Regions from separate parts of the Streptomyces sp. NPDC048566 genome, predicted to be linked through region 1. Evidence: riboswitches for the same ligand, from Rfam matches in the RefSeq annotation. Region 1 holds a riboswitch; the other holds the start of a gene.
The links. A riboswitch is a leader RNA that binds a small molecule or an ion and turns the genes downstream of it on or off. The one in region 1 is predicted to bind cyclic di-AMP.

Region 1 (4,201 bases):
TGAACACCTGAAGGGCAGCATCACATGGCTGAGCGCCGCGTCAACGTCGGCTGGGCTGAGGGCCTCCACGCCCGCCCCGCCTCCATCTTCGTCCGGGCCACCACGGCCTCCGGTGTCCCCGTGACGATCGCCAAGGCCGACGGCACCCCCGTCAACGCGGCCTCCATGCTGGCGGTCCTCGGCCTGGGCGCCCAGGGTGGCGAGGAGATCGTCCTCGCGTCAGACGCCGAGGGCGCGGACGCCGCTCTCGACCGCCTGGCCAAGCTGGTCGCCGAGGGGCTCGACGAGCTGCCCGAGACCGTCTGAGCCGGCCCACGAGGCCCGCGGGCGCCACACGGCCGAGCCGCGCCACCCTGCACCGGGGGCGCGGCTCGGCCGTTTCCGCACACCGGTCCGAGAATTCCCCGGAACGGCACCCGGGCCGCGCCGCCCGGAACGAAAGGAGCGCACTCCGGAATGTCGGGCACACGAATGAAGCGGCGGCAGAATAGTCGGCCACCCGAATAACCTTCTTTGTATACGGCGCCCATGTTAATGGCGTTGGCCCGTCATGTTTACGGGATGTTGCGAAGTCCTCACACGGTCCTGGCGGTCGCCGCCCGCGGGAAATCGGAGCCGGTGCGCCGGCGCCGAGCGCTCCACGTGCAGCGCGGTGATCGCACGGGCCCGCTCCCCGTCCCCGCGGGCGACCGCGTCCACGATGGCGCCGTGCTCGGCCCAGGACTCCGCGGCATTGGCGGGCGCCTCCACCAGGTACATCCACGCGATCTTGTGCCGCAACTGGGACAGCGTCGACGTCAGCGCGGGGCTGCCCGACGCCTGGGCGAGCGTCTCGTGGAACCAGCCGCCCAGGGAGCGCAGGTCCTCGCTGTTGCCCCGCCGGGAGCGCTCCTGGCCGAGCCTGACCAGGCCCCGGAGCACCTTGAGGTGCGCCTCGGTGCGGCGCTGCGCGGCCCGCGCGGCACCCATCGGCTCCAGCAGCATGCGCATCTCCAGCAGATCCGCCGCCTCCTGCTCGGTGGGCTCGGCCACGCACGCCCCCGCGTGCCTGCGGGTGACGACGAACCCCTCGGCCTCCAGGGTGCGCAGGGCCTCGCGCACGGGGACGCGCGAGACGCCGTAGCGCCGGGCGAGCAGTTCCTCGGTGAGCCGGCCGCCTCGCTCGTAGACGCCCGCCACGATGTCGTCACGGATTGCCGTGCATACCGAGTGCGCCGGAATACGCATGATCCGACCTCCGCTTTAATCCCCGCGAAACGCCATCGATTGACGCTTGTTCAGCGACTCTATTGCAGGAAGCCTTAATTTCCGATGGGAGGACCGAATCCATGGATATTTTTTGGCCAGGCGACCCCGGAAACGACGATGCCCCGGCTCGGTGAGCCGGGGCATCGAAATCGGCGGAGAAGCGGCGAAGCGGTCGTCAGACGTTCACGCCGTGCGAGCGGAGGTAGGCGACGGGGTCCATGTCGGAGCCGTACTCGGCGCTGGTGCGCGCCTCGAAGTGCAGGTGCGGTCCCGTGGTGTTGCCGGTCGACCCGGAGAGCGCGATCTGCTGCCCCGGGGTGACCGCCTGGCCGACGGAGACCCCGATCGACGACAGGTGCCCGTACATGGTGTACGTGCCATCGTGCATCTTGATCACCACCTGATTGCCGTAGGCACCGCCCCAGCCGGCCGTGACGACGGTGCCGGCCCCGACGGCGTGCACCGAGGTGCCCGACGCCGCGTGGAAGTCGACACCGGTGTGGCTGCCGGAGGACCACAGGCTGCCGCCGGCCTGGTAGCCGGTGGAGACGTAGGAGCCGGGGATGGGCGTGACGAAGCTGTTGAGCCGCTTGCGCTCGGCGGCGCGGGCGGCACGCTCCTTGGCCTCGCGGGCCTGCGCGGCCTGCTCGGCGGCCTTCTTGCGCGCGGCCTGCTCGGCCTTCTCCCGCGCGGCGGCCACGTCGGCCGCGTGCTGCTGGGCGGCGGCCTGCTCGTCGATCTGCTCGGCGACGGAGCCGCCGATGGTGACGGCCTGGGTCAGTCCGGTCTGCTCGACGGAGGACTCGGCGGCGAACGCCGGGGCCGCGAGGGTTCCGAGGACACCGGTGGTGGTGAGGGCCGCGACGCCGACGGCGTTCTTCGTGCCGCGCTGAACGCGGCCCGGACGACGATGCTTCCCGGTGCCACAGGTGAACGCCATGAAGGGGCTGGTCCTTTCCTTCCTTCTCGCCTACCGGGTTAGCTGACGGGTTCGGAGCAGGAAGGTCTCCTACGGACCCCCTCCGGGAGGGCGTCCGATTCACCCCAGGGACTGCGTGTGGGTCCCCGGCTCCCCTGGCTCGCGCCATGCGGGGACTCGGCGATGACTGTCCGGTGCCGCGGGCGCGGCGCACTGCCTGACGAACAGCCGGACCGACGCTAGACGCGGCGTCTTTCGAACAACAAACGGATCACGTTTTTTGTAGCGCATCCCACAGCGCAGAAGCCAACCTCCGTACCAATACGGACATCTTGGCGACGATGTCCGCGTAAAGGAGGGCCCTGGCGACGCATCGGTCACCAGGGCCCATCTCGGTCACACGGTCCTACTCGGCGGAGACGACGCTGACTTCGCCGATGCCGAGCGCCCTGACCGGCTCCGCGATCCGGGCCGCGTCGCCCACCAGGACCGTCACCAGACGGTCCGTCGGGAAGGCGCTGACGGCGGCGGCGGTGGCCTCCACCGTGCCGGTGGCGGCCAGTTGGCGGTACAGGGTCGACTGGTAGTCGTCCGGGAGGAACTGCTCGACCTGGTCGGCGAGCGTGCCCGCGACGGCGGCGGCGGTCTCGAACTTGAGGGGCGCCACACCCACCAGGTTCTGCACGGCGACGTCGCGTTCCGCGTCCGTCAGCCCCTCGGCCGCCAGCGTGCGGAGGACCTTCCACAGGTCGTCCAGAGCCGGGCCGGTGTTCGGCGTGTCCACCGAGCCGCTGATCGCGAGCATGGCGGCACCGGAGCCGTCCGGGGCGGAGCGCAGGACCTGCCCGAACGACCGCACGCCGTAGGTGTAGCCCTTCTCCTCGCGCAGGACGCGGTCCAGGCGCGAGGTGAGGGTGCCGCCGAGACAGTACGTGCCGAGCACCTGGGCGGGCCACACACGGTCGTGCCGGTCGGCGCCGACGCGCCCGATCAGCAGTTGCGTCTGCACGGCGCCGGGACGGTCCACGATGACCACGCGTCCGGTGTCGTCGGCGTGCACCGGCGGCACCGGGCGCGGCTCGGCGGACGAACCCGTCCAGGAGCCCAGGGTGTCGCCGAGCAGGGCGTCCAGGTCGACGTCCGTGAGGTCACCCACGACGACGGCGGTGGCCGTGGCGGGACGGACGTGCTTCTCGTAGAAGGACCGTACGGCCGCGGAGTCGATCCGCTCGACGGTCTCCTCGGTCCCCTGGCGCGGGCGCGACATGCGGGCCGTCGCGGGGAACAGCTGCCGGGACAGCTCCTTGGCCGCGCGGCGGGCCGGGTTGGCCGTCTCGTGGGGGATCTCGTCGAGCCGGTTGCGCACCAGCCGCTCGATCTCCCCGTCCGCGAAGGCCGGGGCGCGCAGGGCGTCGGCGAGGAGCCCGAGTCCCTTGGCCAGGCGCGAGACGGGCACCTCCAGGGAGAGCCGGACCCCCGGGTGGTCGGCGTGCGCGTCGAGCGTGGCGCCGCAGCGCTCCAGCTCCGCGGCGAAGTCCTCGGCCGAGTGCTTGTCGGTGCCCTCGGAGAAGGCACGCGCCATGATCGTGGCGACGCCGTCCAGCCCCTCTGGCTCGGCGTCCAGCGGTGCCGCGAGGATCACCTCGACGGCCACGACCTGCTGGCCGGGGCGGTGGCAGCGCAGGACGGTGAGGCCGTTGCCCAGGGTGCCGCGCTCGGGCGCGGGGAAGGCCCACGGCTTGGGCCGGCCGGCCTGCGGCTGCGGATGGAAGTCCATGGTGGCGAGCTCGGTCACTTCGCCGCCTCCTCGTCGGTGTCGTCAGCGGCGTCGGTGGCTTCGGGGGCGGTGGGCTCGTAGACGAGCACGGCGCGGTTGTCGGGCCGCAGGCGGGCCGCGGCGACCTCCCGGACCTCGTCCGCGGTGACCTCGAGGACGCGCTGCACGGCGCTCAGGGCCAGCTGCGGGTCACCGAACAGGACGGCGTAGCGGCACAGTTCGTCCGCCCGTCCGGCGACCGTGCCGAGCCGGTCCAG
Region 2 (4,201 bases), on a different contig from region 1:
ATGGTCGCACCGCGGAAGGCGTAGATCGACTGGTCGGCGTCGCCCACGACGCACAGTTCGGCGGGCGGCACGTCGAACTCGCTGGGCGGTACGTCGACGGGGTGCTCCGAGGTGCCGACCAGCTCGCGCACGAGCGCGTACTGCGCGTGGTTGGTGTCCTGGTACTCGTCGACCAGGACGTGCCGGAAGCGGCGGCGGTAGTGCTCGGCGACGTCCGGGAAGGCGCGCAGCATGTTGACCGTGGTCATGATCAGGTCGTCGAAGTCGAGCGCGTTGGCCTCGCGCAGACGCGACTGGTACATCGCGTACGCCTGGGCGAGGGTCTTCTCGAAGCCGTCGGCGGCCTGGGCGGCGAAGTCCTCCTCGTCGATCAGCTCGTTCTTCAGGTTCGAGATCTTGGCGCTGAACGACTTCGGCGGGAAGCGCTTGGGGTCGAGATCGAGATCACGGCAGACCAGCGCCATCAGCCGCTTGGAGTCGGCGGCGTCGTAGATCGAGAAGGAGGAGGTGAAGCCGAGGTGCTTGCTCTCGCGGCGCAGGATGCGGACGCAGGCGCTGTGGAAGGTCATCACCCACATGGCGTTCGCCCGCGGGCCCACGAGCTGCTCGACGCGCTCCTTCATCTCGCCCGCGGCCTTGTTCGTGAAGGTGATCGCGAGGATCTGGCCGGGGTGGACCCGGCGCTCGCCGAGCAGGTGGGCGATCCGGTGGGTGAGCACGCGGGTCTTGCCGGAACCCGCGCCCGCCACGATGAGCAGCGGGGAGCCGGAGTGGACGACGGCCGCGCGCTGGTTCTCGTTCAGCCCGTCGAGCAGGGCCGCCGGGTCCACCGCGGGCCGGGCGGCGCCGTCGCGGTAGTACGCGTCGCGGCTCGGCGGCACGTCGAACCGGCCGCCGAACAGGTCGTCCGCGACCGGCTCCGGCGCGTGCTCGTCCTCGGGCGGCGGCGGGTGCTCGTCCTCGTGGGCCGCGGAGGGCTTGAGGTCCGCCAGGAAGCTGTCGTCAAAGAGGCTGCTCATCGCTCTCCGAGTCTAGGCCGCCCCACCGACACACCGCGGCCACCCCGGGAACCCGGCGGGGACGCGGGCGCGCACACGTGACCGGAGGGTGACGGAACGTGCACGTCGCGGGCGGTGCGGCGGGCTCCCGGCGGGGGCCGCGGCGGCCACCGGACCGGACCCGGTCCACCACCCCGAACCGGGTGATACCGCCCGAGTCGGTCGGGTACGGCGCCTCGTGGGGCCAAGGTCACGAAAATGTATCGGGCATATCGCACTCCAACCTTCACACGGACCACACGAGTTGGCTAGCGTGCTGCCAGGCCGCCCGACCGCGACCGGCGAACGTCGCCGGGCCGAGCGGCCTCCGCCGAGTTCGGCCCGCCCGGTGGGCGGCCGGAGCCGGGGACCCACCGACCTGGGGTGAATCGGTCCGTCCGCCGCGAGGGGGCCGCGACCGTAGGGCAAACCTTCCGGAACCACCCGCCCGAACCCGACAGCTAACCCGGTAGGCGGATGACGGAAGGAGTCGCCTCTCTTGGCGTCGCACCGCAAGCCGCGTCCCTCGGGCACGCGCATGGCAGGCATACGGACCCCGGCCCTCGCGACGGCGGCCCTCACCTCCGTGGCCCTGCTCTCCCAGACGGCCAACGCCGCTCCCTCGGCGGAGCCGCGGCCGAGCATCGAAGAGGTCGAGAAGAAGGTCAACGACCTCTACCACCAGGCCGAGACGGCCACCGACAAGTACAACGCCAACCGGGAGAAGACGGCCAAGCAGCGCAAGCGCGTCGACGCCCTCCTGGACGACGTGGCCGAGCGCACCGACAAGCTCAACTCCGCGCGCAAGGAGCTGGGGTCCTTCGCCGCCGCGCAGTACCGCACCGGCGCGTCCACGCCCGGCACCGCGACCCTGCTGCTCGCCGACGACCCGCAGGACTACTTCGACCAGACGCAGCTGATGAGCCGCCTGACGACGCGTCAGAAGGCGTCCGTCGACGACTACATCACCGAGCAGGCGGCCACCGCGAAGAAGCGGACGGAGGCGAGCGAGAGCCTCCGGTCGCTGACCACCTCGCAGACCGCGCTCAAGACGTCCAAGGCGACGGTGCAGAAGAAGCTGACCGCCGCCCGCGACCTGCTCTCGAAGCTGACCGCCGAGGAGAAGGCGCGGCTGGCGGCCATCGAGAAGAAGAAGCGGGAGCAGGCGGCGGCCAAGGCGGCGGAGCTGGCGCGGCAGCAGGCGGCGGCCGAGAAGGCGGCCGAGGACAAGGCGGCGGAGCAGGGCTCCTCGACCCCCACGGCCGACCCGTCCGGTTCGACGGGCTCCACCGGCTCGACCGGCTCGACCGCCACGGACCCCTCGTACACGACGAAGGCCGACAAGGCGCTGGCGTTCGCCCGCGCCCAGATCGGCAAGCCCTACGTGTGGGGGGCGACCGGTCCGGACTCCTACGACTGCTCGGGGCTGACCCAGGCGGCCTGGAAGGCCGCCGGCGTCTCCCTGCCCCGCGTCACCTACGACCAGGTGAACGCCGGCACGACGGTCTCCCTGTCCGCCGCGAAACCCGGCGACCTGGTCTTCTTCTACGGCGACATCAGCCACGTCGGGATCTACATCGGCAACGGCATGATGATCCACGCGCCGAAGCCGGGAGCCTACGTCCGCGAAGAGTCGATCTACTACGACGGCACCTCGGCGATCCACAGCGTGGTGCGGCCCGCCTGACGTCCGTCCACCGCCCCGCGGGGCCCCGCATGCGCGGGCCCCGCGGGAGCGCGCCGGCGGGGCGTGCGGGGCGGCGGATCGTCCGGCCCCGCGCGCCCCACCGGGAACCGGCTCCGGGGTCCCTAGCATCGGCCGCATGCCCGATATGCCGGATGCGTCCGACCGTTCCCCGCTCACCGTCCGATGGGCGCGCCGGGCACCCGCCGCCGGGTCCGCCGTCATGGCCACCGCCATCCTGTCGGTGGGCCTGTACCTGGCCGGCCGCGAGACCCTCTCCCGGATCGCGCTGGCCCTCGCCTCGGCCGCCTGGCTGGCGCTCGCCGCGGATTTCGCCCTGCTCCTGGTGCGGGACCGGCAGCGGTGGGCCCGGGACGCGGGCACACCGGCCGGGCTGACGGCCGTCGCGGCGACAACCGTGCTCGGCGTCCGGTTCTCGGCCCTGGGATGGCAGACCGTGGCCCAGGCCCTGCTCGCGCTCGCCGCCGTGCTCTGGCCGGTGCTGCTCGCGGCCGTCGTACGGCACTGGCGACGGCGCTCCACGGGCGCGGTGTTCCTGGTCTGCGTGGCCACGCAGGGGCTGTCGGTGCTGGGCTCGGCGGTCGCGTCGGCCGAGGGCTGGGACTGGCTGGCGCACGCGGCCATGGTGCTGTTCTGGCTCGGACTGGCCCTGTACGTGATCGCGTGCACGCGGTTCGACGCACGGGAGGTGACGCGGGGGGCCGGCGACCACTGGATCGCGGGCGGCGCGCTCGGCATCTCGGCGCTGGCGGGGTCCGCGCTGGTGGCCGCGCACGGGGTGAACCCCTACCTGTGGAACGACGACGACCAGGGGGCGCTGCGCGCGACCACGACGGTGCTGGTGACGCTCGCCCTGGCGGGGTTCTGCGTGCTGCTCGTCGCGGAGGCGGTCCGGCCGCGTCCGCGGTACGCCCTGGAGCGGTGGGGAACGGTCTTCCCGATGGGGATGACGGCGGTGGCCGCGCTCTCCGTCTCCGCCGCGCTCGGCGTCTCCTGGCTGAAGGGGCTCGGCGAGGTCCTGCTCTGGATCTCGGTGGCCGCGTGGGTGGTGGTCGCCGCCGGCGCGGTCCGGGACGCCCGGGGGCCGGACGCGGGCGCCGCGCGCTGACGCCGCCGCGGGACCGGGCACGCGCCGCTCCGGGCCGCCGGGCGGCGCGGCCGGGCCCCGGCGGACGGCGCGGTCAGGTCCAGAGGACGGCGATGAAGATGTTCGCGACGGTGAGCAGGCCCACCAGTGCGAAGAGGTTCCTGTCGACCTTCTCGTCGTCGCGCTTCACGTAGACCAGCCCGAGGATCACGATCAGCAGGGCCAGCTTCACGCCGATCTTGATGTTGTTCACCGTGTGGTCGTCGGCCTGGTTGAGGCCGACGAGGACGACACCGGTGACGAGCATGGTGAGCGCGCCGTGCAGCATCGCGGGGACGAAGCGGGCGGTGCCCCGGCCCATCGCCTTCATCT

Region 2: linked by a shared signal. The riboswitch ahead of ACGFS9_RS17290 (NlpC/P60 family protein) and the one ahead of ACGFS9_RS00460 (M23 family metallopeptidase) in region 1 are both predicted to bind cyclic di-AMP.

What each region holds. Positions count from the first base shown of each region.
Region 1 is NZ_JBICWL010000001.1:119,434-123,634, reverse strand. It holds gene ACGFS9_RS00470 (HPr family phosphocarrier protein) at 25-306, shown strand; gene ACGFS9_RS00465 (GntR family transcriptional regulator) at 532-1,227, opposite strand; gene ACGFS9_RS00460 (M23 family metallopeptidase) at 1,424-2,188, opposite strand; cyclic di-AMP (ydaO/yuaA leader) riboswitch at 2,202-2,360, opposite strand; gene ACGFS9_RS00455 (M16 family metallopeptidase) at 2,574-3,962, opposite strand; gene ACGFS9_RS00450 (M16 family metallopeptidase) at 3,959-4,201, opposite strand, start outside.
Region 2 is NZ_JBICWL010000009.1:189,928-194,128, reverse strand. It holds gene pcrA (DNA helicase PcrA) at 1-1,019, opposite strand, end outside; cyclic di-AMP (ydaO/yuaA leader) riboswitch at 1,357-1,529, shown strand; gene ACGFS9_RS17290 (NlpC/P60 family protein) at 1,537-2,724, shown strand; gene ACGFS9_RS17285 (tellurite resistance/C4-dicarboxylate transporter family protein) at 2,870-3,850, shown strand; gene ACGFS9_RS17280 (hypothetical protein) at 3,924-4,201, opposite strand, start outside.